Regions from separate parts of the Pseudoalteromonas sp. ND6B genome, predicted to be linked through region 1. Evidence: predicted binding sites of a transcription regulator. Region 1 holds the regulator's gene; each other region holds the start of a gene.
What was found. Region 1 encodes MetJ, which represses methionine synthesis genes. Its sites were predicted from a motif close to TAGACGTCTAGACGTCTA; they were not measured.

Region 1 (7,732 bases):
ACGATAATAGCTATATTTTAAGTCAAATACCTGAAGCGGCGAGCGCCATTGTTTCTTTAGACCCACAAGACGGGCGCATAAAAGCCATTGTTGGTGGATATAGTTTTGAACAAAGCCAATATAACCGAGCTGTACAAGCTAAACGCCAAGTAGGCTCAAATATTAAGCCGTTTATATATTCAGCTGCGCTTGAAAAAGGCTACACACTAGCGTCAATTTTAAATGATGCTCCTATAAATCAATGGGATAAGAGCCAAGGCGTTGCATGGCGACCAAAAAACAGCCCAGCTATTTATAATGGCCCAATTCGCATTCGTCGTGCTTTAGCCCAATCTAAGAATGTAATTTCCGTACGCTTATTAAGGGGCGTTGGACTGCAAAGAACAGCCGATCATTTATTAAAATTTGGTTTTGACGATAAAGATATAAATCGTAGTGAGTCACTGGCATTAGGCAGTGCATCCATTACGCCGCTTGAATTAGCTCGTGGGATGAGTGCTTTTGCTAATGGCGGTCACCTAATTGAGCCGTACTTTATTTCACAAATCCAAGATGCAATGGGTAATACGTTATTTAAAACCAATCCCACCATTATTTGTGATGATGAAACGACAACTCCTAGCTCGCTAATGCTAGGTGAGCAAGTAGCACCAAATTGTGCGCCGCAGATCATCTCTAAACAAAATGCATTTTTAATTGCCAGCGCAATGAATAGTGCTATTTGGGGTGGCGGTAGCTGGTCACATAAAACCGGTTGGAGTGGAACAGGCTGGCGTGCACAAGCGCTAAAACGTCGCGATCTTTCTGGTAAAACAGGCACGACTAATGATTCTGTAGATACTTGGTTTAGTGGCTTTAACCGCGATGTGATGACATCAGTTTGGGTTGGCTTTGATAACCCAGGTAATACACTGGGACGCTCAACCTACAATAACAACTTAGGAAGTGGTCAAATATCAGGTGCTGAGTCAGGCGCAAAAACAGCTCAGCCTGCATGGGTTGATTTTATGCGCGCCGCACTGGATGGTAAACCTGCTGCGCCCATCGAACCACCTGAAGGCTTAGTTTCTATTCGTATTGATTTAGAAACCGGATTATTAAGTCATAAAAACGATTACACCAGCCGTTTTGAATACTTTGAAAAAGGCACCGCTCCTACCAAGTATGTGTTATCACAACCAAATGATATATTTGAAGAAAACACTAAAACTGAAGAAGAGCTATTTTAAATATAGTGAACAGTGAAAAGGCCGCAAATTAGCGGCCTTTTTGATGGTCTAACTAATATTTTGTACCAACCAGTATAAGTCAGAGTGAACGCCAGCAGCAGTCACTTCTTTACCCGCACCGGGGCCTTGTATCACTAATGCGTTTTGGTTATACCACTGGGTATTAATCACAAAAATATTATCGCCGGGGGTCAAATTCGCAACCGCTTCGCTTTTTGGTACATAGGTAATCCCTACCTTAGCGTTTAGCGTGTTGTTTTCAAACTCTAATAACCCGGTGTAGCACAGTGCAGCATTTTGTTGCTGAGCCGCTTGCGCATGCTGCTCAATAAATGCATCTAAACGAGCCTTATTATCAATAAAGTCATTCCAGCTGCCTGCACTTAACTCATCGGGCATCAAAGCGGATAAAGAAATGTCATCAAGTTCCAATTCAATACCTAATTCACGCGCTAAAATAAGCAACTTACGTTGCATATCTCGTCCAGATAAGTCTTCTCGAGGATCAGGCTCTGTGAATCCCAAAGCTTGTGCTTCTAGAACTAAATCTGAAAACGCTTTACTGCCATCATACATACTGCATAACCATGACAGCGTGCCTGAAAATACGCCTTCTATTCGCGTTATTTTATCGCCACTATTTTGTAAATCAGCCAAGGCAAAATTAATCGGTAGTCCGGCCCCTACACTTGCATTATAACGCCAATGTAAGCCACGTTGAGCAAGGCTTTCACGTAGTGTTTGATACCACGAAAGCGATGCGGTTCCCGCGTATTTATTAGCACTAATTAGATGGCAGTTTAATTCAACTAACTTACTATAAAGCTGACTAAAATGTTCACTGGCGGTAATGTCGATCACTATTTTATGTTCATACTCAAGAGTATCTATGTATGACAATAAATCGGCTTGTTTATAGGAGCTTGCATGGTTTTCCCATTGAAGTTGCCAGCTTTCACAGTCTAATCCATTAGCATTCACCAGCATCTGCTCTGAGCGTAAAAGCGCTACTAACTTGACGTTAAAATCAGTTGATAAGCGTGCTAGTTGAGCAGGTAATTGGCGCATAAACTCAGCACCTACATTACCAAGTCCTGCAATAATTAAAGCTATTTCTTGTGCTTTATTAATGAGCTTGTCATGTAACAGGCTCAGCACATCACTTTCAAGTACTTGATCGGTTAATAGTAACGTATATCCCTCACCGTAATGGGTAAACCGAGGCTGGATAGATTGTGTTTGTAATAAGGCTTCACTTTGCTTACCAAGCGGCGCTACCTCTTGATCAGGTGCAATAATCGCCACCCCATTTAAGTTTGACTCACTAATATTGGCGCGGCCAGCAAAATAATTAGCCACCTGATGTGTCGCTGACGCAGGGACTAGTAAGTAGATTTCGCCTTCGTGTTCAAAGTGATGCAAACTATGCTGAATAAGTTGGCTAACATGTGCTACTTCGCCTTCACTCAGATCATCAACAATGAGTAAATCCACATTATTTACTGTGGTTAAAAAGCGTTTTTGTTTACTCATTCCTAGTTTAACTATTTCGGTATGACTGCCTTGAGGATCGTAACTACTGCGAACAACTAATTCTATATCGGTATCTTTTAATGGCGATAATGTTTTAGCGTGTAATACTGGATTACCTAACCTCGCTAATAAATTCGCTTGATCACGGCACACTCGCGCATACTTAACCGCATTAGCAACCTTACGCGGATCAGTACTAAAAACACCTTGAGTGTCAGTCCAAATAGAGACTTTTTTAGCATTGCAATACCGCGCTAATAAAGTGGCACTGTAATCACTGCCATTTCGCCCTAAGGTCACTGTTTCACCATGTAAATCAGCCGCAATAAACCCAGTAACTACATTAATTTTACTCGTCTGTATGGCTTTTAAGCACTGCTGCTGATTATTAGCATGCTGCAGCTGTCCGGCATCTAAAGTAAATAACTGCCTAGCGTCATGGGCACAAGCGCTAACGTTAAGCTGTTCTAAGTAAGCGCTTAGTAACCTTGCAGACCACAATTCACCATGTGCTAATAACGCAGCTTCAGCTAATGTTCCTTGCTTAGCCTGCTTGGTAATAATACTGAGCTCAGTTTCAAGTAAATCAAGCGCATGGTGCTTAGCGTTAGCTATTAATAATTGCTCAATCAGAGCTATTTGATGGTTACTCAATAGCAATACAATATCAGCAATAGCTTGAGTGTCTTGCTGTTGATAGCTTTGCCACAGTTTAACTAAGGTATCGGTGGTTTTACCGGCAGCCGATACCACCACACAATCCCCAGCTTGAGCATGAGTTAAAATAATATTTGCGACACTTTTAAAGCGATCCGCTGAGCTTAAACTCGAACCACCAAATTTATGAACCTGATTTACCATATTAATACCGACTCGCATTTATGTTTTGTATTTTGAAGATTGGTATGCACTACCATAACGCCGGATGCGCCGCGTTTAACTTTGCTGAACCAAATGATTCACTAGCACCACTTTTTGCCGATAGGCCGGGATCGGCTTGTCCTGGGCGCACCAAATTAAATACCCTGTCTAAGTCAGCGAGTAAATCATTTACATCTTCAATACCCACCGAGATACGAATAAGCGTGTCGCCTACTCCGGCTTCTGCACGCGCGGTTGCGTCCATGCCGGCGTGGGTCATAGTCGCAGGGTGACAAATCAAACTTTCTACTCCACCTAATGATTCCGCTAAGCTAAATTCATTTAAGCGCGTTAAAAACGCTGCAGCATCGTTTATATCGCCTTTTATATCAAAGCTAACCATAGCACCAAAGCCAAGCTGCTGCGCCTTAGCTAGCGCATGTTGAGGGTGTGATTCAAGACCTGGGTAGTAAACTTGGGCAACAAACTGGGAGCGTTCTAAATACTGTGCAATGGCGAGTGCACTTTCTTGGTGTTGCCTTAAACGCACGTTTAAAGTACGTAAGCCTCTGAGCGTTAAATAGCTATCAAATGGCGCGCCGGTGATGCCAATGTTATTTGCCCACCACGCTAACTCTTCACCTAACTCAGCAGTCGCTGCGATAACCGCGCCACCAACAACGTCTGAATGGCCATTGATATATTTTGTGGTTGAGTGCACCACAATATCAGCGCCAAACTTAATCGGGTTTTGTAATGCTGGCGATAAAAATGTGTTGTCGGCGGCAACCAGTGCACCACACTGTTTAGCTGTATCAGTTACCGCTTTAATATCTGTTAAGCGTAAAATAGGATTGCTAGGTGTTTCAATCCAAATCAGCTTAGGTTTAATAGCAAGGATGCGTGTCAAACTGTCGCTTTTGGTAAAATCGACCACTTCTAGTTTTAATAAGCCGCGCTTTTCTAGCGAAGTAAATAAGCGATAGCTGCCCCCATAACAGTCATGAGGGATCACTAACGTATCGTCACTATTAAGTAATTGTGTTGTTAGGTGAACGGCTGCCATGCCTGTTGCGGTAATAATGCCTTTAGCGCCACCTTCAAGCTCCGTGAGCGCCTCAGCCAAAATGTCACGATTGGGGTTACCACTGCGGCCATAATCATATTGGCGCTTTGTATCAAAGTCAGCAAATGAGTAAGTTGTTGATAAATAAAGCGGTGGAACAACCGCACCATGCTGTTTGTCGGCTTCTATTCCACTACGAACAGCAATTGTTGCCTTATTTTTTTCACTCATTTTCGCTACCTTTACTAATTTGGATGTTTAGACGTCTAAAAGGTAGCGCATGCAATTTAAGATGTCAAAACATTTAAATGTCTAGATAGCTAAATAACTAGTATTTGACTATCTTTTTTAAACCGATAGAATTTCACGCATATTTACACGCTTTGATGCTGTGTGAGCAATTTATAATCTGAGGCAACGATACATCTTATGGCTAAATGGAATGGTGAATATATTCACCCATACGCAGAACACGGGAAAAAATCCGAACAAGTAAAGAAGATCACCGTTTCGATCCCGCTAAATGTATTAAAAGTATTAACTGATGAACGTACTCGTCGTCAAATAAACAACTTACGTCATGCAACAAATAGCGAGCTTTTATGCGAAGCGTTTTTGCATGCGTTTACCGGGCAACCGCTGCCTAATGATGATGATTTGCGTAAAGATAACGCAGAAAAAGTACCTGAAGAAGTGAAGAAAATAATGCAAGAAATGGGACTAGAAGTGCCTATTTTAAATGAAGACTAGAAGGGTCTTTATACAAAAAAACCTCAGCAAATGCTGAGGTTTTTTTGCGCTAATTTACACTTAACAATTACGCCATGTAGTTTTCTGGCATATCAATTTGTGCCACACCTGAATCAACCGCCGCCTGCGCAACCGCTTTAGCTATACGTGGTAACAAACGTGGATCCATTGGTTTTGGTATAATATATTTAGCACCAAACTCTAATTTGTCGATGCCTGCGGCAGTAAGCACTTCAGTCGGCACGGGCTCTTTAGCAATACTGCGAATTGCTTCTACAGCAGCAATTTTCATCTCGTCGTTTATTTCACTGGCACGTACATCTAACGCACCACGGAAAATAAACGGAAAACACAATACGTTATTAACTTGATTCGGATAATCAGAGCGACCTGTAGCCATAATTAAATCGTTACGTGCAGCGTGTGCTAATTGCGGATCGATTTCAGGATCGGGGTTTGAACAAGCAAATACCACGGGTCTATCAGCCATTAATTTTAAATCTTCAGGGGCTAATAAATTAGGGCCCGATACACCCACAAACACATCGGCATCTTCAATTACATCTTGTAAAGTACGTTTATCGGTATTGTTTGCAAATAATTGCTTATATTCATTCAAGTCATCACGACGCGTATGAATAACTCCTTTGCGATCTAACATATAAATATGTTCACGCAACGCGCCACATTTAATTAAAAGCTCCATACAGGCAACAGCTGCAGCGCCGGCACCTAAACATACAATAATTGCATCTTCAATTGCTTTGCCCTGTACTTCCAGCGCGTTTAGCATACCCGCAGCCGTTACAATAGCCGTACCATGCTGATCATCATGAAAAACAGGAATGCTACAACGCTCTATAAGCGCTTTTTCTATTTCAAAACACTCGGGCGCTTTAATATCTTCTAAATTAATTCCACCAAAGGTGTCGGCAATATTAGCCACCGTGTTAATAAAGTCTTCGGTAGTACGGTGCTTAACTTCAATATCTATAGAGTCTAACCCTGCAAAACGCTTAAATAGTAGCGCTTTACCTTCCATAACGGGTTTTGAAGCCAGTGGACCTAAATTACCTAAGCCTAAAATTGCGGTGCCGTTAGTAATAACCGCAACCATATTTCCTTTACCAGTATATTTGTAGGCATTTGCTGGATCAGCGGCAATTTCACGAACAGGTTCTGCGACACCGGGGCTGTATGCGAGCGCGAGGTCTTTAACCGTCTCAGCGGGCTTGGTCAGCTCAATACTGATTTTACCTGGAACGGGATGGGCATGGTAATGTAGTGCTTGTTCACGAAAATCTGACATAACGCGATTATATCCTGCAATTTAAGTTAAAGTGAGAGGTAGTTTTAATCTACGATACCTTTATTATTTTTAAATTCCAAGCAATATCAGGTCTATCCTGTTATATGCTAGAACTGTTAATTTTAAGTGATTTATCAGCAACTTCCCTAGATTATCCTGACATTTTTAAAATATAAATTCGTCATAAAAATGAAAAACACAGGTACTTTTTGCCCTTGTTCTATTTTTATAAAGCGTATTTTTTAGTCTTAAATTAAAATAGTGAAATACCGAATTTTATTTAACTTTAAACACAAATAACCTCACGTTACCTGCATTTGAGTACCATCTTTAAAGTTTAACAAATAAAAATATAGAGAATATTGGCTGTTTTGTCTGCAAATGTTTATGCATACTCAGAATAAGAACAGGAAATAGTTATGCAAAAAAAATAAATACAAAATTGCTAATAAAGCAGGTAGGAAAGTAAATTTTGGCCACAAAAAAAGCACCCTAAGGTGCTTTTTTTACATAGAAACAAAAAATTATTTTTTGCTGCTAAGTGCACCGAAGCGCTTGTTGAAGCGATCAACACGGCCGCCAGTGTCTAAAATCTTTTGCTTACCAGTGTAAAACGGGTGACACGCAGAACATACGTCTAAGTGAATGTCTTTACACAGAGTAGAACGAGTTTCGAATTTGTTTCCGCATGAACAAGTTGCAGAAATTACTTCGTACTTAGGGTGAATACCTTCTTTCATAGGAACCTCTAGTTAAGGCCGCATCGCTCTCCAAACCCGAAGTCTGGCACCATACGTCGTTAAAACAAATTTATTGGCCGCGAATTTTATCCAACAACCCGCACGCACACAAGCTTTAATTACCCTTTTTGCTAAAAAGTCGGCAAACACCTATTCATTACTGATTTGTCGGTAGGCTTTTAATGCTATTTTTAGTACATTAAACCATTACGTTAATTGGTTGAGTTGTTATGCGTTTTGCTGA
Region 2 (7,732 bases), on a different contig from region 1:
ACCAAAACCTGCAACGGCCGCCACAAGCATATAATGAGTACCCGCTGAAAAGTGTGCCAGTGAGAATACACAAGTACTGATCACCGGTGCGAGCAGTGCAAACCTGCTCGGGGTTATTAGATTTGAAAGCTTAGTTTGTATCACTCCCCTAAATAATGCCTCTTCTGCAACGCAGGTAAAAAGTAGGTTGATGGCTATAAATAACAACCAAAATTCAGGTACTTTTGGCGCAAATTCAACAAGGTTTAACGTTAAAGCAGTTATAAGCGCCGCTAAAATAGTGATAATTATGATTAAAGCAGGGTAGCCGATAGTCACTGGCTTTGCCGTTTTGTTTTTTGCAAAAAAATAAGCGCTCAGCATTAAACCCGCTAATGCTTTATCAAAATTAGCATACAAGGTAAATGCAATTGCGTTACTGGTGACTTGTTCATTAACAACAATTGGCAGGTTATTAAAACCCGCAAACCAGTGTAAGGCCAACCCGAGTGAGGCTATTATAAATAAAGACGTTAGAACATTACGTTTTAACGCTGAGGTTGCCAATAGCATAAAGTGAAACAATCCCACATAAACAGCTATAACAGCAACCGCGGTTAAGTTTATATATTCTTGATAATAGGCAGTAATAACACTTAGCAGCAATAAGTATTGCCATAATGGTTGGCGAAATACAGTGAGTTTACACTGTGGGAAAACACATAAAATAGCGGCAGCTAAAAAGTAAAAAGTCATTGGCAAATACTGCTTGTTGTTTGATAGGGGAAATGAGAGAAAACGAATCACATAGCGTTATAGTCTCAATTAGATAATCTTGAGCTATTAATAATTATAGGCTTGTCCGGTACAAATAACGGCTAAATCACAATTGTAGCGGGATACTGATTGGCACTGCTCTAGTGTAAATGCATTGCCACCTAAATAAAGCACATCATTTTTAAGGGATTCTATAGCTTGTGATTTCAAACGGTTGTAGCTAATTGAGGATGTTCGCGTATCATCTGATACATCGCAGCTTTCGCCTTTTATTCCACCAAGGGGGCTTGCACCTCTATCGAGAGCGTCCTGAACACTGTAAAACTGCTCTAGGCCACGTTTTTTAATATGGCTTGAAACGTGTTCTGATAAAACGTCGTCGTCGATATTGGTTGTGTAAGTAACGTTATTACAGCCAGTTAAAAATGAAACCGCACATATTAATAAAGAAAAATACTTCATTAGTTAATCCCTTAAACTCGTATTTGCCTAATTTACTTAGTAAATTAGCGAGTTGCAAATTATCATTTTTCACCTTTATTAAACAGATTCGACCTCTCAAGATTTTTTTTCTGGTAGTATAGCTAGGTTATAAGCAGTTTAAGCAGTGAACACACTATGTTAAGTCCTTACTATCAGCAGCATGCTGATTATGTTTCAATTTCTCGTGAGCAAGGTTGTCGCTTTGCTAAATGTGTAGCCGACGACTACAACCCGCTTCATGATAAAGACGCTAAAAAGTTTTGCGCACCAGGAGACTTACTTTTTTCTCTAGTGTTAGACCGCTATGGCATTAGTGAGCGAATGGAGTTTACCTTTGCCGGTATGGTTGATGAAAATACCAAGCTAAATTTTCCAGAACAACCTGGAGAAGAGTTTGATGTAAACCATGGCGAAAAAGTAATTTTAAAGGTTAAACGCGACGGTAAAACCAGTAAATGCCCAACACTTACAAACAGTTTAATAAAAAATTATGTTGAGTTCTCAGGTGCTGCGTTCCCGCATGTAATTATTCCTTTAATGGGCAAGCAAGAGGTAATGATAAACCCTGCGCGCCCTATGATTATTTATGAATCAATGATCATTAACCTTAATAACATTGATATTAAATCACCGACCCTAGAGTTTGCAGAGCCAAGCTTTGAATACGCTGGTAAACGCGGCAAAATAACCTTGCGCTTTAATTTATTAGAAAACGGCGAAAAGGTGGGTTTTGGTGAAAAACACATGGTGGTATCGGGTATTCGTGAATACTGTCAAAGCACCGTAGATGATTTAATTGCATTTTATAATGAGCGTAAAGCCACATTAAAACCGGCTTAAATACTTCATTTTACTTAGGCGCTATTTAGCGCCTTTTTTATTACTTAAGCTCAGGTATAATAGCGTTCTTTGTTATTTTAAAGCCAAGCTTATGTCTGCCACATCGTTCTCATCACTAGCCCTAGACCCGTTACTATTAACGGCAATAGAGCAAAATAATTACACTACGCCTACCGCCATTCAGCACAAAACGATACCGCCAATTTTAGCGGGCAAAGACGTTATGGGCAGCGCTCAAACTGGTACTGGTAAAACAGCCGCGTTTGTTTTGCCGTTATTACATAAGCTTTTAAATTCCGCTAAAAAAGACGAACCAGGCATTGCCCGTGTGGTTATTTTAACGCCTACTAGGGAGCTTGCTCAGCAAGTATTTGCAAGCTTTGAAAAATACGCACAAGGTACAGATATAAAAGGTGCACTTGCCTATGGTGGCGCAAGCATTGGCCCACAAATCAAAGCACTTAAAACAGCGCAAGTAATAGTGGCAACGCCAGGGCGCTTGCTTGATCACATAGTGAAGGGCAGTGTGGTGCTTTCAAGCGTGGACTCTTTAGTATTTGATGAAGCAGACCGTATGCTTGATATGGGTTTTATTGACGAAATTAGACGAATACTGCGTCATATCCCAGGCGATCGTCAAACCTTACTGTTTTCCGCCACTTTTGATGACAGTGTATTTGAGCTGAGTAAAAAATTACTTAAAGACCCAGAGCTTATTGAAGTTGATAAGCGTAACTCTGCTGCTGTAGAGGTTGAACAAGTTATTTACGCAGTAGATGAAGACAGAAAGCGCGAGCTGGTATCGCACATGATTGGCATGAAAAACTGGCGCCAAGTGCTTATATTCACCCGCACTAAACAAATGGCCGATAAGCTTGCCAAAGAAATGTGTAAAGATGGTTTAAAAACCGAATCTATTCATGGTGATAAATCACAAGGTGCTCGCGACCGCGCTCTTCATAACTTCAAAGAAGGCAGTACACGTGTTCTAGTGGCCACCGATGTAGCAGCGCGCGGTTTAGATATACCGGCACTTAAATATGTAATTAACTTTGAATTACCATACATAGCTGAAGATTATGTACACCGTATTGGCCGTACAGGGCGTGCTGGCGAGCAAGGCCTTGCTATGTCGCTAGTGAGCTTAGATGAGCAATGGCTGCTTGAAGAAATTGAAGTACTGCTTGATACGCGTTTAGCCCCACAATGGCTTGAAGGCTACGAGCCCGACTTAAATAAGCCACCCAAAGATAACCGCAAAAACACTAACAAAGCGCGTAAAGATCGCGATAAAAAACGTATTACAGGCCAAAGAGCGCCAAATAGAAGACGCAAATAAAAGCTTAGGACCTAACCTAACAGGCAGCTAAGAGCGATAACCGGTCATTGAGATTGGCTAAATATAGTAGTTAATTGATTTGTTAAACTGCTCTTTGCGCATATATTCATGAAAATGAGCGCTGCGCGCATATTGGTTAATTTAACTTTACCTAAAAACTTTAGAAAACTTTGCGATAGTAATACCTTAGGTAATTTGTTAAAACTATATAATGTAGAAAAATGAGCGTAGCGTCGGTAGAAATATGCGCGACGAGCGCACTATTAAATTGTTATAGCTACGGAGGGATATGTGGCACGTTCAATATTAATTACAGGTAATGGAATTGGCCTAGCTCTCGATTCTGATTTCTTTTCCTTACAAAATGGACTTGAAAGCGTCTGGAACAATACGGAACATCTGAGCAATGATCATAAAGATTTAATCCTGAGTGCAATAGAAGGAACTACTGATGAATTACCCCCAAGTTCAGAAGACCAATTAGATAAGTTGCAAGTGGCAATTGTTGCAACTGAGTTTTTGAGTAATTTTGAAGTTAGCGGTACTTCATGGATTTCTGAACCTGCAAAAGAATTACCTTCTACATTTAGGAAATATATCCATGAGGTTGCCCTGCATTATCAGCGCTCTGGACAGAGTCTGCCTAAAACATTTGTTGAACCATTATCTGAATTTGTTAGAAGTACAAAAACTCATGTTGTCACATTAAATTATGATAACTTGCTATATGATTCGTTTATTGCCGAGAAAATTCTCAATGGTTACCACGGGGCATTAATTGATGGTTTTTGGAGTTCAGGTTTTGATGAGGAGCATTTAGACCGACATAATGTAAATAGGCATGGCTGGTATATGCATTTACATGGCTCACCATTATTTGTTGAAAATAGTAAAGTTATGTATGCTGGCAGAGACTTCTTAGATCCAGAAGATAAATGCCATATAGTTTTAACTCACGTCGAACATAAACCATTAATTATCGGATCATCCCATATCTTGAGCGCCTACTGGCGTAGGCTTGAAAAAGCATTTGAAGAATCATCTCAAATTATTTTGTTCGGTTACTCAGGTTACGATGAACACTTGAACAATAGAATAAAACTAAGAAAAGATGAAAAAGAACTTCTAATTGTTGAGTGGGAAGGTGCTGGCTCTGAGGATGAAAGAAAAAGGTTTTGGGAAACTAAAACAGGATTCAATCGGTTCGAGTTAGTTAGACTGGAAAACATTTTAGAGTTTACAAGTTGGTAGCTATAACAAGTTGCTTAAACGGACAAAAAACAGTTGGCTTTTGCTCGTTCCTCGCTATTTTAGCCAACAATTTTTTGCCGCTTAGCAAAGCGTTATATACCAGTATTAAGTGATCCTAATGAATGTAACTGAATTATTATTGATTATTGGGTCTTTATGCCTCTACATGTTCTTGGCTGGAAATTCGATAATGATGATATTGGAATGGAAGGCGAAGCCAAGTGAAACTGGCCCAAAAGATATTGTTACAGCGATAATTACGATATTAAGTAAAAAAGAAAATCCAGATGAGTATTTGAAAGCTCGTTTTTTTACCTTTGGTGCAATCATTATGATTTTCGGGGCAGTAGTTCTTTCAAAATTAGAAGGTATATAACAATGCGCTCAAGCTTAGGACGCAGTAAACTGCGCCGCTTAGCTTGGCGTTACCACTGTCTGCAAATGGCACAAATGCGACTGTTAGATTTGATAAAGCCCTACAGTTCAAACCTGACAGATCAAGTTAGTACTTATTAAAATAAACGAAGCTAACTACTTGAACTGGCTTATTTTATGTCGCTTATTATTGTTGCCCGAACCTCGAAATTAAGCTATCAGTTTCTCCGCAAGGTTGAGTTCCATTATCGCTTTTAATAAACGGTATAAGTTAATAGACGCGTCTATTTCTTCTTTACGATTGGTTAAGCTTTCAATATTTAAACCCAGCGGCACACCTAAGTGGGCACAGCTTTTTAAAATTGAGTCGAGGTTTTCGCGACAAATACGCACCGATTCGCTTAATGTATTTTCCGAATCAAGCATGCGCCATTTAGTTGCCTCTGGCACTGAGATACCTAGCCACTGCATAAACTCTAAGGTTTTTTCACCACCACAAGGTGTAAAGGTTAATATAATCCGATTAGGTGTCAGGCCTTGTGCTTTGCATGTGCGCGCATAACTGGTTATTAAATCTATGGTTGCTTGTGCATTGTAAACGGCTTGAGAGATAAAAAACTGGCACCCTTGTGCTGTTTTTTCTATTAAGCGTTGGTGCTCGTTGCGCTTATTGGCATGGCGCTCAGCAATGGTTACACCACCTAAAAAGAAGTCTTCTGACTGCTCTGCCAGTGTTTTGTAGGCATTCGGTAAGCTAAGCTTTATATCACCCGCTGATGAAGGGCTACCCACTAACACCACGTTTTTTAAATCGTAGTCATTTTTGGTTTCATCTAACCACGTTTTAAACTCTCTCACACCGCGCTGAGCTACACTTTTATAAGTAATTACATCAAGATCAGATAAGCCTCGTAAGAGTTGACTGTACTCGCGCGGATCAACTGTTTGCTTAAATGCAAATGGACGCGCTTGCTCTGTACGGCTGCTTTCATCTTGAATGTCATAAATAATTACGCCGTCATATTCAATTTCGTGTAAACGGCCTAATAACTTTTCGGCAATGACTTTTAATTGCGCTTTATCAGTCCCAATTTTTGGCGGTGTTGTGCCAATTAGGTAAACACCTTGGTTGGTGTCCTGTATTTTTTCTTGAAGTGATAAAGCCATAATCCTCATTCCAGCTTAATTTGTGATGATGGATTTAATATAGCAGCCATTTAGACGTCTAGATAGATTTATTTATTGAAAGTTTCTCAACTAACGTGAATTATTTTCATGATTAAACCAAGTTACCAGCAATAACTGACACAGTTGTTTACATAATTAATAGGCTTAGGGCTCTTATATTTAATTACTTTACGGCATACTTAGTTTGGTAAATGTTTTAAAAATTGCTCAATTTAAAAAGGGATAACAATGAAATTTAAATTATTGGCAACTAGCCTAGCGGTATCGCTGGCCTTAACAGGTTGTGCTACGCAGCAAAGTCAAAACACGCAAACAGCAGCTCAACAAGAACAAGTTAATAAAGCAGATGAGCGTGTTTTTTCACAAGATTACCTAATAGAAGAGCTAGATAACGGCCTACGTGTGATGGTAGTTAAAACCGATTACCCAGATGTAGTATCGCTACAAATACCTGTATCTGTTGGCTCGCGTAATGAAGTGGAAGCGGGTAAAACTGGTTTTGCTCACTTTTTTGAACACATGATGTTTAAAGGCTCTGAAAAGTTTCCGCAAGATGTGTATTCAGATATTTTAAAAAATTCTGGAGTTGATAACCGCGCTTACACAACTAACGATTACACTAACTACCACTTAAATTTTTCAAAGCAACATCTTGATAAAGTACTTGAGATTGAAGCTGATATTTTTCAAAACCTAAGCTACACCGAAGAGCAATTTAGAACCGAAGCGCTAACGGTTAAAGGCGAGTACTTAAAAAATAACGCCAGTCCAATTCGTAAATTATTAAGTGCGGTACGCCAAGAAGCGTTCGAAAAACATACCTATAAACACACTACAATGGGCTTTTTTGAAGACATTGAAGCCATGCCAGATCAAATGGCCTACGGTAAAGAGTTTTTTGATAAGTTTTATAAGCCTGAATATGTATCGCTTGTGATTGTTGGTGATGTTGAGCCAAAAGAGACCATGGCGATGGTTAAAAAACACTGGGGTAATTGGCAAAAAGGCGACTATGTTGCTGATATTCCAAAAGAGCCAACTCAACAAGCGCCAAAATATGTGCATGAGCAAAACGAAGGATTACCTGGTCACTGGCTGCTTGTGTCGTATAAAGGGGCCGCATGGGAGCCACAGAAAAAAGACAGAGCCGCATTAGATTTACTGTCGCAGCTTTATTTTTCGAGCAATTCAGATATTTACCAAGAGCTGGTAGTAGAAAAACAAATCGCGAGTCAAATGTTTACCTATAACCCTGAAACTAAAGATCCAGGGTTACTGCATGTATTTGTAAAAGTTGAAAATGCCGATGATTTAGCCACAGTGCGTGATGCCATTAATCGTACCTATGCCAAAGCGCGTACCGAGTTGGTTGATAGCCAAAAACTCAGCGATTTAAAGTCTAACCTTAAATACAGTTTTATAAATGGTTTAGATTCATCGCAAGCAATTGCCTCTACACTTGCCAGCTATATGCATTTTGAGCGCGATCCGGAGGTGATT
Region 3 (7,732 bases), on a different contig from region 1:
TGCCAGCTGTAAATCCACCAGGTAATCAGAAATAGAGGGAAGCATCCTATAATAACAAATAGTCCCCTTCGCATCGATTTCTCTGATATATCACCTTGCATTCTTTGATAAATACCGTAGATGAGTACAAAAAAAGTGGGCATCATAACTATCAAAGGAATTACTACAGGTTTAATTTTTAACGAAATTACATTTTCAGCAATAAGACTTAATGTGCTAATTTCTAATTTAAAACTGTAGGCATAGAGAGTAATGATTAAACATAAAACGCCTATAGAAAGCCACCCTTTTTTAGGGTTGGCAGGTGGGAGTTGATTAGCCGAGCTTGCCATTTTAGTACCGTCTTCCTGAGTAAGGAATACCAAATAAGCGGTGTATAAACTCAATTGGATTGTTATCGTACATTCACTCAGCCCTATCTAACCCATATTTTAACTAATTAGGATAAACATCATAATTTTTGACCGTCTTATCTTCGCTCGCTGAAGCCTATCGCGGTCTACAACAATCGACATTTATGCAGAGGTTGTTTGATTTGTACCTTTCACCTCGAACCTCGAATATAAAATTACATCAACCTCCAAACCACAAACGCCATAGCAAAACCAACCAAGTACACCAAGCCTAACCAGGTTAAGCCACGCAAAAGTAGACTGTGTTTAATCGCGGGCTCTGAGCGCACTAGGCTGAAGTTAAGCCATGCAAAAACAGGGGTGGTTACAAAAGCAAGTGTCATTGCAAAGGTAAGCATAGGGCCAAGGGCTGATTTAAAAAATAAAATAACCGCCATACCGGCCAATGCTTGCAGTATAAGCCACGTATTTAAGCTGTGTTTAGATTGCTTAAAACCAAGTAATTTGTGTGATTCGTTAAGTGTGCGGGCGTAACCGTCAAGTACGGTGAGTGTGGTGCCAAACATACATAAAAACGCGATGGCTGATACCAAAGGCCTTGCCCACTCGCCTATTGTTGATGCGTACATATCAATCAGCTGTTTAGCAAACGCCACGCCGCCTAGCTCTATATTTGTACTCTGCCCGTATTGCACTAACGCGCCTAAACTAAAAAATACCAGCGCAAGCCCGGCGGTTAACCAATAACCTAGATTAAAATCGAATAAGCCTTGGTTTTTAGTCACACTTTGCTGAGTTTGTTTTTCCTTAAGCCATAAAGAACTCAGTGCCGATATTTCAATAGGCGCTGGCATCCAGCCCATTAAGGCAACCAGAAAGCCCAACATGGCAAGTTCATACGGTGAGGGGCCAACGTAGTTTACAGGCGCTACTGGGCCGTTATTTATAGCAATAACCAATGCAGTGATGGTTGCTATAGTAAGTAGCCCCATAATAGCTTTTGCTACGTTATCGAGTGCTTTAAAATGCCCCAGTAATAATATAATTAAACACACGGCCAATATTACCCAACACAATAAGGTAACAGGAATGCTAATAGGTAATGCGTAGTGTAATAAGCTCGCCGTAAGCAACAATACACCTGCGGTATTTACCACAGCGGCAATAATATTGAGGGCAATAAAGCTGTAAAAATAGCCAGGGCCTTGGTTTTTATACCCTTCTACTAAACTGTTTTTGGTGGCGAGTGTGTATTCCATACCAAAACGAAAAAACGGGTACTTTAAAACGTTAACCACCACAATAAGACAAAATAGCTGCCAGCCAAACAATGCGCCTGCTTGAGTAGAGGCCACCAAGTGTGAGCCACCAATGGCAGCGGTTGCCATTAAAATACCTGGGCCGAGCGCCCCTAACCGAGACTTCCATGTGTTTTGTGTGTACTGCATTAACTTCTCAAATTTGGTGTGTTATGTGCTTTTATTATTAATTTTTATCATTAATAAACTGTGTGAATGCATAACTTACCTAATTTACAGGCAATAAAAAAGAGCCCTTAGGCTCTTTTTAAAATAACACGCTGTTAGTTATTAATTTAAATCCATCTCTTGGATGATTTCATGTGCTATTTCTGGTGTGGTACTTACAGGCTTTTCATGTAAATTTGCTTTTATTTGCCCTTTACGATGCTTTAATGCGGCATCGAGTTTTTTAGCTGCGCTGGAAATAGCAGGATACATAACTTCGTTTTCCCCTTTTACCGATATACGCGCACCTTCATAATTTGTGCTAATTTCTGCTTGGAACTTATGATGCTCTTTTGAAAGAATAATATCTAGAGATATCAATGATGGAAAATGGCTCGCGACTTTTGAGAACTTTTCGTTAATGTGTTCTTTAATAGAATCAGTAACGTCAACATGGTGACCAGAAAGATTAATTTTCATAGGGTATCCTTTTATTTGTTACCTCATAGTTAGTATTGGGGGCTAAACGAATTAACACAAGAGAAAAAATGAAAATTACGCAATTATTTATTACCCCACCTGATTTAGATCATTCATTTAGCATTAAGTATGGAAAAAGCCGCGTGATAGCGGCCTTTCAGAGGTGCTGGTAATTTAACCATTCATGTAATTAATCTGTGTATGAACAGCAATAATCAGCAAAATCACTTACTTTTACATGGAAGCTGACATTAGCATCAACATTAAATGACTCACCCGCATTAAATGTTTTCCACTCGCTTTCACCTGGTAATAACACATCCCACTGCCCTGCTAACAACTCCATACACTCTTTTTGGTTAGTATTAAACTCAAATTCACCGGGTTGCATAAAACCCAAGGTTTTCGCTTCACCATTTCCTAAAAGCACAGTTCGGCTTGATACTTTGCCATCAAAATATACATTGGCTTTTTTAACCACACTAACGTTATCGAACTTTGGCATGTTAACTCCTGTTGTTAATTTATAATTTTGTTACCCCCACAGTGCCTGATACATATAAACCTTGCAAGTTAAGTGCTGTGAAAATTACTCATCTAAAATCCAAAAGGTTAAAAAAGAACGACTTTATAGAGAGATATGCTTCGAGCAACGGGCTACGAGTTTCGAACAGTACTTTTAGTGATTTATGGACAAAGAGAACTAAAAGACGCTGCGCTTTAGAGAAGTGATCAAACAACTATTTTTTATAATTTGGGTTTTGTATTGCCTCTTTTCTTCTCATTCGCTTCTCTTTGTTCAAATTAATTTTTAATGATTTGTGCACAAAGAGGGCGATGAGGCACTACGCTTTAGAGAAGTGATAAAAGTACAGCTCATAAAAAAGCCCGCCCTGTTTACACAGCGCGGGCTTTTAAAACACTAAAGTAATTAATTAAAACAATGCGTTTGCTTTGTTAACTACATTTTCTACCGTAAAGCCGAAGAACTCAAACAGCTCGTTTGCCGGTGCCGACTCACCAAAGGTGGTCATACCAACTACGGCGCCATTTAGGCCTACGTACTTGTACCAGTAATCAGCAATACCCGCTTCAATCGCTACGCGACGTGAAACGCTTGCTGGTAATACGCTTTCTTTGTACTCAGGCGATTGGTCTTCAAACGCATCAGTACATGGCATAGATACAACACGTACCTTTTTACCCTGCCCACGTAGCTCTTTCGCAGAGTCTTGCGCTAGCTGTACTTCAGAACCCGTTGCAATCAAAATAAGCTCTGGATTGCCGTCACAACTTAAGATGTAACCACCCTTTTTAACGTCGCTTAATTGCTGGGCATCACGAGCTTGCTGCTCTAAGCCTTGACGAGTAAAGATTAATGATGTAGGACCGTCTTTACGTTCAATAGCTTGTTGCCATGCAATTGCTGACTCAACTTGGTCACATGGGCGCCAGTTGTATAGGTTAGGCGTTAAACGCATGCTCGCAATTTGCTCAACTGGTTGGTGAGTAGGACCATCTTCACCTAAACCAATTGAATCGTGCGTGTATACAAAAATGCTTGGTTGCTTCATTAATGCAGCCATACGTACCGCGTTGCGTGCGTATTCCATAAACATTAAGAACGTTGCACCGTAAGGAATAAAGCCTTTATGCAGTGCAATACCGTTCATAATGGCCGACATACCAAACTCACGTACACCGTAGTAAATGTAGTTACCACTTGCATCATCAGCAGTTAAGCCTTTAGAGCCATCCCAAATTGTTAAGTTTGAACCCGCTAAATCGGCAGAGCCACCCATAAATTCAGGTAGTAACGGACCAAACGCGTTTAATGCATTTTGCGACGCTTTACGTGATGCTGGGTTTGCTGGATTTGCTTGCAGCTCTTCAATGTACGCTTGTGATTTTTCAGCCCAGTCAGCTGGTAATTCTGAATGTGTACGGCGTTTGTATTCTGCTGCTAGCTCTGGGTATGCTTTTTCATATGCGGCAAATTTTTCGTCCCAGCTTGCTTCAAGCTGTTGGCCTTTTTCTTTGTTATCCCACTGTGCATAAATATCTTCAGGGATTTCAAATGCATTGCCCGTCCAACCTAAAAACTCGCGAGACGCTTTAATTTCGTCATCACCTAGTGGTGCACCGTGACAATCGTGGCTACCTGATTTATTAGGTGAGCCGTAACCAATAATAGTTTTACAACAAATTAGTGTTGGCTTATCAGTCACGCTTTTAGCTTCTGCAATTGCTGCACTTACTGCATCGCTATCATGGCCATCAACGTCACTAATTACATGCCAGCCGTATGCTTTAAAACGTGCTGGGGTATCATCACTAAACCAACCTTCAACTTCACCGTCGATTGAAATGCCGTTGTCATCCCAAAATGCCACTAATTTGCCTAGGCCTAATGTACCGGCTAGTGAGCATGCTTCATGAGAAATACCTTCCATTAAACAACCATCACCCATAAACGCATACGTGTGGTGATCAACAATGTCATGGCCTTCACGGTTAAACTGCGCTGCTAATGCTTTTTCAGCAATCGCCATACCTACCGCATTTGTGATCCCTTGACCTAATGGGCCCGTAGTGGTCTCAATTCCTGGCGCGTATCCATATTCTGGATGGCCTGGTGTTTTGGAATGCATTTGGCGGAAGTTTTTAATTTCGTCCAGTGGCAAGTCATAACCACTTAAATGCAGTAGAGAATAAATTAGCATTGAACCGTGACCATTTGAGAGTATAAATCGATCTCGGTCAGCCCACTCTGGATTTGTTGGGTTATGTTTTAGATAATCGCGCCATAATACTTCTGCGATATCAGCCATGCCCATAGGGGCTCCAGGGTGACCAGATTTGGCCTTTTGTACTGCGTCCATTGACAAGACGCGAATAGCATTTGCAAGTTCTTTGCGAGATGGCATGAATTCTCCTACCTTTATATGTATTTGCGCGGGTATTTATTTATCCCCATTCTTACTTATTGTAGGGGCTGTGTGCAATTAAAAACCCATAAAAATAGGGCATTATGAATATTTTTTAAGAACCATTTACTATTAGATATTTTATTTAGACGTCTAGGCGTAAAAAAACTATGCAAGTTCATTTGTTTTAGATAAAATACGCGCCTTAATTTTTTAGCGCTAATACCGACGTTTGTGAAGCGCAATATTTGTGAGCATAATTACAATGGCAAAACATTTATTTACTTCTGAATCTGTTTCTGAAGGTCATCCGGATAAAATCGCCGATCAAATTTCTGATGCGGTACTTGATGCTATCCTAGAGCAAGACTCTCATGCCCGTGTAGCGTGTGAAACTTACGTTAAAACCGGTATGGTTATGGTTGGTGGTGAAATCACGACTAGCGCATGGGTTGATATCGAAGAAATTACACGTAAAACAGTACGTGAAATTGGTTACACACATTCAGACATGGGCTTTGATGCCGATTCGTGTGCAATTTTAAACACGATTGGTAAACAGTCTCCTGACATTAACCAAGGTGTTGACCGTACAAGCCCAGAAGAGCAAGGCGCTGGCGACCAAGGTCTAATGTTTGGTTACGCATGTAACGAAACTGAAGTATTAATGCCTGCTCCAATTACTTATTCTCACCGTTTAGTACAACGCCAAGCACAAGTACGTAAAAGCGGCGAGCTTAACTGGTTGCGTCCAGATGCAAAATCACAGGTTACGTTTGCATACGAAAATGGCAAGCCAGTAGGCATTGATGCCGTTGTACTTTCTACTCAGCACAGCGAAGATGTATCGCAAAGTGATTTAGTAGAAGCGGTAATGGAAACGATTATTAAGCCAGTACTTCCTGCTGAGCTGATTACTAGTGCCACTAAATTCTTTATTAACCCAACTGGTCGTTTTGTAATTGGTGGACCAATGGGTGACTGTGGTTTAACTGGTCGTAAAATCATTGTAGATACTTACGGTGGCATGGCTCGTCACGGTGGTGGTGCTTTCTCTGGTAAAGATCCATCAAAAGTTGACCGCTCAGCGGCTTATGCTGCACGTTATGTTGCTAAAAACATTGTTGCTGCTGGCCTTGCTGACAAGTGTGAACTTCAGGTGTCTTATGCTATTGGTGTTGCAGAGCCAACATCTATCAGTGTTGAAACATTTGGCACAGGTAAATTAGAAGAAGCGCGTTTAATCGAACTTATTCGTGAACACTTTGACTTACGCCCTTACGGCCTGATTCAAATGCTTGATCTTGAGCGCCCTATTTATCTTCCAACAGCGGCTTACGGCCACTTTGGCCGTGATGAATTCCCATGGGAACGCACAGATAAAGCAGACGCACTTCGCGCAGCAGCTGGCCTGTAAGCCACCTAGCTAATATTAAAACGGCCCTTTTTAGGGCCGTTTTGCTATGTGTATTAAGTTAGTCATAAAACAGTCTCGAACTGTTTAACATTTTAGGTATATACTCTGCTTATACAATAAAGCGTGTTAGGGATAAAAAATGGCCGACAATTTTCGTGTTATATTTGTAGGACTTGCAGAAGGCGCAGACAGCCAAGCAGTGACCAATGCACTGACAGAAAAACTAAAAACCTCACCTGAAAAGGTGGCGGCATTTTTTAATGGCAAGCCGCTGTTTGCTCCTAGCAACAAAGAGAAAGCCCTTAAGCAAGCTAAGTTACTTTCAACGCTGGGGATCAAAAGCAAACTTCAGCAAACAGCCCCTACACAAGCTACTTCTCAAAAAGCGCACGACAGCCAGCGAGATCAGCGCTTATTTGATGCCTTAGATTACATTACTAGTAGCTTAATTCGTCTTGAAGAGAAACTTGAGGATCTTGAGCAACGTCTCCCCGAGGTTGAGTTATCACTGCCTGATGAAAATGACGAACCATGGCAAGATGACGATTTAATGCTAGATGAGCCACTCTCTACAACACCCAAAAAACGCAGTAACCTTGTTTTATATTCACTGATTGCCACAGTTGTAATATTACTTATTGTGCTTGCTGTGTATTTAATGTTCCCGAACTTATTCTCTTTTTAATTATGGTTTAGTTATTTAATGAGCAATAATCGCGCACAAATAAGACTCGATATTCGTAAAGCACGGAATAATCTATCAAAAAACCAGCAAGAAATAGCGGCCCACTCTCTTAAAGTGAATTTTATTCAATATATAAAAAGCCAAAAAATAGCTAAAAAAAAACATATCGCCATTTATTTAAGCAATGATGGAGAGCTAGATACATCATTGTTAATTAAAGAATTATGGCTCAAAAAACAGCATGTTTACTTACCTATAATTCACCCTTTCAACGGGGCTAATTTACTATTTCAACGATATGAAAAAAACTCACCCATGAGAGCAAACCGCTATGGTATCTTGGAGCCTAAGCTGAACTGCTCTCAAATATGCCCATTGCCAGCGCTTGATTATCTACTTATGCC
Region 4 (7,732 bases), on a different contig from region 1:
ACCAATATGGTTTTCTTCTATGTGACGAATAACCACCGGCATTTTTATTTCAATATCGCTTTGTGGCAAAGTAAAACGTAGTACTGCTTCGTCATTTTTGTTCCCAGTAAATGCATCGCTTTTAGTAATAAGCGCACCATGTAAAGAGATATCTAATAGAGTGCATTCATACTGGCTGCTAGCCATAACTAATTGCGCTGCAGTAGAGAACATAATACGAGAAAATTGCCGACGGTTTTGCATAATAATCTTATAAAGCTGTTATTTATAATAAGCATAGCTGGTAATGCCCAACACGCCAATTTGCTTAAAGATAAAAATAGCTCGCATAAAAAAGCCCCGCATTAAATGCAGGGCTTTTAACTTATTCACTGTGGCTGTTAGCCAATTTTTTTATACTTTATGCGCTTAGGCTGTGCAGCTTCTGCGCCAAGAGTCTTTTTAAGCCACTCTTCGTATTCAGTGTAGTTACCATCAAAGAAGTTAATTTGGCCTTCGTCGCGGTAATCTAAAATGTGTGTAGCAATACGGTCAAGGAACCAACGGTCATGCGAGATACACATTACACAACCTGGGAATTCTAAAATAGCATTCTCAAGAGCACGTAATGTTTCAACGTCCAAGTCATTAGTTGGCTCATCCAGAAGCACCACGTTGCCGCCTGCTTTTAACAGCTTAGCTAGGTGTAAGCGGTTGCGCTCACCGCCAGATAAGTCTTTAACAAACTTTTGCTGATCGTTACCTTTAAAGTTAAAACGGCTAACGTAAGCACGGCTTGGGAACTCAAAGTTACCAATTTTTAGTACATCTTGGCCGTCAGAGATTTCTTGGAATACCGTTTTGCTTTCGTCCATGTTGCCACGGAACTGATCAACAGTTGCCAGTTCTACTGTTTCACCAATGCTAATATTGCCGCTATCTGGCTGCTCTTCACCGCTTAACATTTTGAATAGCGTTGATTTACCTGCACCATTGGCACCAATAATACCCACAATAGCGCCCTTAGGCATGCTAAAGCTTAAATCATCAATTAAAACACGGTCGCCAAAGCTTTTACGTAAGTTGTTTACTTCTAATACTTGGTCACCTAAACGTGGCCCAGGTGGAATAAACAATTCGTTGGTTTCGTTACGTTTTTGGTAATCAGACTGTTGTAGCTCGCTAAACTGCGCCATACGTGCTTTTGACTTAGCTTGACGACCTTTAGGGTTTGAACGCACCCACTCAAGTTCTTGTGCAATCGACTTTTGACGTGCTTTTTCAGATTTTTGCTCTTGTTGTAAGCGGGCATCTTTTTGCTCAAGCCAAGAAGAATAGTTACCTTCCCACGGAATACCTTCACCACGGTCAAGCTCTAAAATCCAACCTGCTACATTATCAAGGAAGTAACGGTCATGCGTTACTGCCACAACAGTGCCTTCGTAGTCATGTAAGAAGCGCTCTAGCCAGGCAACCGACTCAGCATCTAAGTGGTTAGTTGGTTCATCGAGAATCAGCATATCTGGCTTTTCAAGTAACAAACGACAAATAGCAACACGACGGCGCTCACCACCCGATAGGTGCTCAATTTTAGCATCCCACTCAGGTAAACGAAGTGCATCGGCAGCACGCTCTAATACGTTATCGATATTATGACCATCGTGCGCTTGAATAACCGCTTCTAATTCACCTTGCTCTTTAGCCAGTGCGTCAAAGTCAGCGCCTTCCATTGCGTATTCGTTATACACTTCGTCAAGGCGGTTAAGGGCATGTTTTACTTCACCTACAGCTTCTTCAACAATTTCACGAACTGTTTTACTTTCGTCCAAAACAGGCTCTTGCGGTAAGTAACCAATTTTAGTGCCTGGTTGAGGGCGAGCTTCACCTTCAAACTCTTCATCAACACCCGCCATAATGCGAAGTAGTGATGATTTACCAGAACCATTTAAACCTAACACACCAATTTTTGCGCCTGGGAAAAAATGCAACGAAATATCTTTTAAGATAGTGCGTTTTGGTGGCACAACCTTAGATACTCGACTCATCGAGAATATAAACTTATCAGGTAAAACCATGGAAGGAGCCTTCAAATAATAATAAAAATTTCAATGCTGTATTGTAGTGGCTCACAGGTGAAACAGTCAACGAATGGCACTGTTTTAAAGTACATATTCAATTTATACAAACCGCGTGAATAAATTTCATTTAGACATCTATACATCTAGAGGTTGATATTTTTGGCATTCTGTTCATAATGAGAGCGTATTAACTCTCGGTTTTTATGAGCAGGAGCTTTAAGAATGCCAATTACAGTAGAAGACGAATTGCCAGCTATTGCACGTTTACGTCATGAAAACGTGTTTGTAATGCCAAAAACGCGTGCAAAAACCCAAGAAATACGCCCTATGCGTTTGGCTATTCTTAATCTGATGCCTAATAAAGTAGAAACCGAAGTACAGTTTATTCGCTTGTTGGCTAACTCTCCGCTGCAAGTAAATGTTGAGCTATTGCGCCTAGATACGCACCGCAGTAGTAGCAACTCAGAGCAACACTTAGATACTTTTTATCGTTACTTCTCAGAAGTAAAAAACAACAACTACGATGCACTGTTAATTACCGGTGCACCGCTCGCGCATTTAGAGTATGAAGAAGTAGCGTATTGGGAAGAGCTCAAAGTAATTATTGATTGGGCCGAGCAACATGTAACTTCTACCTTGTTTTCGTGCTGGGCTGCCCACGCGGCTTTATACCACCGTTATAATTTAAAGCGCGATTTAAAAGACAATAAACTCTGCGGGGTGTTTACCCACCAATGCTACTTTGCCCATGGTGCACTTACCCGCGGCTTTGACGATACCTTTTTAGTACCCCACTCACGCTATGGCCACATAGATATTAATAAAATAAACGCCTGTGAAGAGCTGGTGGTATTAGCGGGCTCTGAACGAGTAGGGGCGTATTTACTTAAAAATAAATCGGGCAGCCAAGTGTTTATTACCGGCCACCCCGAATACGATGCCGACAGTTTAAAAGCCGAATATGAGCGCGATTTACAAAAAAGCCCCGATGCGCCAAAGCCTGAAAACTATTTTCCTGATGACGATGCCAGCAAACAACCGTCTAAAACATGGCAAAGCCACGCGTTTTTACTGTTTTCAAACTGGTTAAATTATTACGTTTACCAAACCACACCCTATGATATTAACTTAGTTAGCCAAGACGTAAGGACTAACAACTATGCCGAATAATCCTCAAAACAATAAGCATGAACAGCTGAGCGCTGCGCTCAAACAGCGCATTTTAATTTTAGATGGTGCAATGGGAACCATGATCCAAGCGCATAAGCTTGAAGAGCAAGACTACCGTGGTGAACGTTTTAAAGATTGGCATGTGCTCATTAAAGGTAATAACGATTTATTAAGCCTAACCAAGCCTGAAATTATTACTGATATACACCGCAGCTTTTTAGCCGCCGGTGCCGATATTATCGAAACCAACACCTTTAACTCGACCACCATTTCGATGGAAGATTACGACATGGCGAGTATAAGCCGTGAAGTTAATTTAGAGTCAGCTAAGTTAGCCCGTGCTGTATGTGATGAATTTAGCGCTAAAACCCCAGAAAAACCGCGCTATGTAGCGGGTGTGTTAGGGCCAACATCTAAAACCTGTTCGTTATCGCCGGATGTAAACGACCCTGGCTATCGTAATATCACCTTTGATAAGTTAGTGACTGCGTATGTGGAGTCTACTCTTGCATTAATGGAAGGCGGCGCTGATTTAATACTTATAGAAACCATATTTGACACCCTAAATGCAAAAGCCGCCTCATTCGCAGTAGAAGAGGCGTTTGAACAAGCAGGGCGTACATTACCAGTGATGATATCAGGCACTATCACCGACGCCTCAGGCCGCACGCTTTCAGGGCAAACCACCGAAGCATTTTATAACTCTATTCGCCATATTAAGCCGCTTTCAATTGGCTTAAATTGCGCTCTTGGGCCAGATTTACTGCGCCAATACGTTGAAGAGCTATCGCGCGTGTGCGAAACCTTTGTCTCTGTTCACCCTAATGCGGGCTTACCCAATGAGTTTGGTGAATATGACCTAGAAGCAGACGACATGGCAAAAGAGATCATAGATTGGGGTAAATCGGGCTTTATTAATATTGTTGGCGGTTGCTGCGGCACTACGCCTGCGCACATTCGTGCCTTTGCCAAAGGGCTTGAAGGCGCAGCACCACGAAAATTACCAGAGCTTGAAGTGCGTATGCGTCTGTCAGGCCTAGAAGCCTGTAACTTAAATTAAGGAGCCGCCAATGACCCAACAAATTGCAGTATTTACCAATGTCGGCGAGCGTACTAACGTAACTGGCTCGGCCATGTTTAAACGTTTGATCATGGAAGAAGACTACGAGACCGCCCTTAATGTGGCCCGCGAACAAGTAGAAAATGGCGCACAGGTTATTGATATCAACATGGACGAAGCCATGCTGGACTCAAAAGCGGCCATGGTGAAGTTTTTAAACTTAATTGCCTCAGAGCCTGATATTTCTAAAGTACCTATAATGGTCGACTCCTCAAAGTGGGAAGTTATAGAAGCAGGCTTAAAGTGTATTCAAGGCAAGGCCATTGTTAACTCCATTTCACTTAAAGAGGGTGAAGAGCCGTTTATTCGCCAAGCTAAAATTATAAAACGCTTTGGCGCCGCCGCTGTTGTGATGGCGTTTGATACCGAAGGTCAAGCCGATACCGCCGATCGTAAGTTTGAAATTTGTGAGCGCAGCTACCGTATTTTGGTCGACGAAATTGGCTTCCCGCCAGAAGACATTATATTCGACCCCAACATATTTGCCGTTGCCACCGGTATAGAAGAGCACGACAACTACGCCGTAGAATTTATTGAAGGCACCCGCCGTATTAAGCAAAATTTACCGCACTGTAAAGTCTCGGGTGGGGTGTCAAACGTATCGTTCTCGTTTAGAGGTAATAACCCAGTACGTGAAGCGATTCACTCGGTATTTTTATACCATGCGATAAAAGCGGGTATGGATATGGGCATAGTAAACGCAGGGCAGCTTGCGGTTTACGACGACATCCCCGAGGAACTTCGTAAAGCAGTTACTGATGTAATACTTAACACCGACCCAGGTGCCGGTGAGCGTTTAGTAGAGCTTGCGCCTAAATATTCGGGCATGGCACAAGCTGAACGCGTAGAAGATTTAGAGTGGCGAACATGGCCTGTTGAAAAACGCCTAGAACACGCTCTAGTTAAAGGCATTACCACTTTTATAGATGAAGACACAGAAGAGTGCCGTGCTGGCGCAGATAAACCTATTCACGTCATTGAAGGGCCACTCATGGACGGCATGAACGTGGTTGGGGATTTATTTGGCGCGGGTAAAATGTTTTTACCCCAAGTGGTTAAGTCGGCCCGTGTAATGAAACGCGCGGTCGCCTACCTTGACCCATTCATTGAAGCCGAAAAAGAAGAGGGCGCGACCAACGGTAAAATTGTTATGGCCACCGTAAAAGGCGACGTGCACGACATAGGTAAAAACATTGTAGGCGTAGTACTACAATGTAATAACTACGAAGTAATCGACTTAGGCGTAATGGTACCTGCCGAAAAAATACTGCAAACAGCAATTGACGAAAAAGCCGATATTATAGGCCTTTCGGGCTTAATTACCCCATCGCTTGATGAAATGGTACATGTTGCCAAAGAAATGAAGCGTCGTGGCTTTGAGCTGCCGCTAATGATTGGCGGGGCAACCACCTCAAAAGCGCATACCGCAGTTAAAATAGAGCCGCAGTACGACAAAGGCGTGGTGTATGTAAATAACGCCAGCCGCGCCGTGGGTGTGGTGTCTAATTTATTATCAAAAGAGCATAAAGCAGAGTTTTTAGCTAAAACCACCGCCGAATACGACAAAGTACGCGAACAACAAGCACGCAAAAAGCCGCGCTCAAAACCGGTTACCATACAGCGCGCCCGTGATAATGCAGCACAGCTTGATTGGGATAACTACACGCCACCCGTGCCTAAAAAGCTGGGCGTGACTGAGTTTAAAAATGTATCAATCGCGACTTTACGCAAATACATAGACTGGACGCCGTACTTTATGACCTGGTCAATCGCCGGTAAATATCCGCGCATAATGACCGACGAAGTAGTGGGCGAACAAGCACAAAGCTTGTTTAAAGACGCCAACGACATGCTCGATGAACTTGAAAAGTCAGGCAGTTTACAGCCATTAGGTGTTATTGGTTTATTCCCAGCTAACCGTGTGGGCGATGATATAGAAATTTACACCGACGAAACGCGCAAAGAGCTATTAACTACCTCATGTCATTTGCGCCAGCAAACCGAAAAAACCGACTTTGCTAATTACTGTTTAGCCGATTACATTGCGCCAAAAGGCACGCCTGATTACTTTGGTGCGTTTGCGGTAACAGGTGGCTTAGAAGAAGACGACCTAGCCAATGCGTTCGACGCACAGCAAGATGACTATAATAAAATAATGGTAAAAGCTGTTGCCGACAGGCTCGCCGAAGCCTTTGCCGAATACCTGCACGAACAAGTGCGTAAAGAGTATTGGGGATATGCACCGGATGAAAACCTGCCTAACGATGAACTCATTCGCGAAAACTACCAAGGTATTCGCCCAGCGCCTGGTTACCCAGCGTGCCCAGAGCACACCGAGAAAAAGAAAATTTGGCAGTTACTCGATACCGAAAAACGCATTGGCATGCAGCTCACCAGCTCATACGCCATGTGGCCAGGTGCTGCGGTGTCGGGCTGGTACTTTTCACACCCACAAGCGAAATACTACGCCGTTGCTGCAATACAGAAGGATCAGGTTGAAGACTACGCTAAGCGAACAAATATGACGCTCGCAGAAGCCGAAAGATGGTTATCGCCTAACTTGGGGTATGAGCCGGAGTAAAGCGAAGTGGTTAAATAGCGAAGCGGTCAGTTTTTAGCGGTCAGCTATCAGTTAAAACAAAAACGAGCCAAGGTAGGCTCGTTTTTTATTTTAAGAACTAGGTTGTTTACAAAGAGTTTATTTAGTGGAATTATTAATCAATATATAAATTCCCGTTTTAGGGGGCACTAACTAAGATAATGGGTAATGTTAAGCTATTAGCTTTTTTAAAAGGATTTACATGAATAAAAAAACTTCAAACTTAGTCATTATATTTTTATCTGCATTCATTACATCGTTTGTTAGCCGCTATTTAACTGATTCAATAATAAACCTAAAAGATCTACCTTTTTATATGGAGTTTTTACTTTTCCTAGCTATTTATTTGGTAATTTATTTCCCACTAAATTGTGTATTCGAAAAATTCGTTGTTAAGTCAACATCTGATAGTTAGCAAAACAGTAAGACAGAATTAAGCATAATGAGTCAGAGGGCTCGCTATATAAGACTTTACAGGTATTTTAGCTTATTGTTTTGTCGCATAGCTGTGTAGCAATTGGCTTGCTCTTAACCACTTTTAAACAAGGCAATTTTATGAAAACGATTGGCATGCTCGGAGGCATGAGTTGGGAGTCAACAGCCAGCTATTACAAAGCTTTAAACGAAGGCGTTAAAAACTCGTTGGGTGGACTGCATAGTGCTAAAATTGTATGGTGAGCGTCGATTTTGCGGAAATTGAAGCGCTACAGCATCAGGGCGATTGGCAACAAACAGCTAAGTTACTTACCAAGGCAGCTAAATCGGTAGAGGCTGGTGGTGCTGACT

Region 2: ND6B_RS14655 (methylenetetrahydrofolate reductase) is a predicted target of MetJ. The motif match lies at 6,255-6,272, and genes of this name have one in related genera.
Region 3: metK (methionine adenosyltransferase) is a predicted target of MetJ. The motif match lies at 5,373-5,390, and genes of this name have one in related genera.
Region 4: ND6B_RS03675 (homoserine O-succinyltransferase) is a predicted target of MetJ. The motif match lies at 2,186-2,203, and genes of this name have one in related genera.

Annotation. Positions count from the first base shown of each region.
Region 1 covers NZ_JQFL01000080.1:123,547-131,278, forward strand. Annotated here, with positions in the region: gene ND6B_RS01380 (penicillin-binding protein 1A) at 1-1,229, shown strand, start outside; gene metL (bifunctional aspartate kinase/homoserine dehydrogenase II) at 1,278-3,623, opposite strand; gene metB (cystathionine gamma-synthase) at 3,673-4,920, opposite strand; gene metJ (met regulon transcriptional regulator MetJ) at 5,119-5,439, shown strand; gene ND6B_RS01360 (malic enzyme-like NAD(P)-binding protein) at 5,507-6,748, opposite strand; gene rpmE (50S ribosomal protein L31) at 7,273-7,488, opposite strand; gene priA (primosomal protein N') at 7,719-7,732, shown strand, end outside.
Region 2 covers NZ_JQFL01000014.1:117,264-124,995, reverse strand. Annotated here, with positions in the region: gene ND6B_RS14630 (CPBP family intramembrane glutamic endopeptidase) at 1-735, opposite strand, end outside; gene ND6B_RS14635 (hypothetical protein) at 823-1,218, opposite strand; gene ND6B_RS14640 (DUF3581 domain-containing protein) at 1,375-2,079, shown strand; gene ND6B_RS14645 (DEAD/DEAH box helicase) at 2,171-3,418, shown strand; gene ND6B_RS14650 (SIR2 family protein) at 3,710-4,669, shown strand; gene ND6B_RS0119005 (hypothetical protein) at 4,788-5,045, shown strand; gene ND6B_RS14655 (methylenetetrahydrofolate reductase) at 5,255-6,211, opposite strand; gene ND6B_RS14660 (M16 family metallopeptidase) at 6,461-7,732, shown strand, end outside.
Region 3 covers NZ_JQFL01000014.1:79,344-87,075, forward strand. Annotated here, with positions in the region: gene ND6B_RS14820 (hypothetical protein) at 1-332, opposite strand, end outside; gene ND6B_RS14815 (NRAMP family divalent metal transporter) at 569-1,801, opposite strand; gene hpf (ribosome hibernation-promoting factor, HPF/YfiA family) at 1,943-2,299, opposite strand; gene ppnP (pyrimidine/purine nucleoside phosphorylase) at 2,490-2,804, opposite strand; gene tkt (transketolase) at 3,235-5,226, opposite strand; gene metK (methionine adenosyltransferase) at 5,492-6,643, shown strand; gene ND6B_RS14790 (hypothetical protein) at 6,783-7,328, shown strand; gene ND6B_RS14785 (5-formyltetrahydrofolate cyclo-ligase) at 7,347-7,732, shown strand, end outside.
Region 4 covers NZ_JQFL01000067.1:115,255-122,986, forward strand. Annotated here, with positions in the region: gene ND6B_RS03685 (PilZ domain-containing protein) at 1-243, opposite strand, end outside; gene ettA (energy-dependent translational throttle protein EttA) at 381-2,054, opposite strand; gene ND6B_RS03675 (homoserine O-succinyltransferase) at 2,280-3,227, shown strand; gene ND6B_RS03670 (homocysteine S-methyltransferase family protein) at 3,217-4,287, shown strand; gene metH (methionine synthase) at 4,298-6,928, shown strand; partial or broken gene ND6B_RS19695 (aspartate/glutamate racemase family protein) at 7,502-7,732, shown strand, end outside.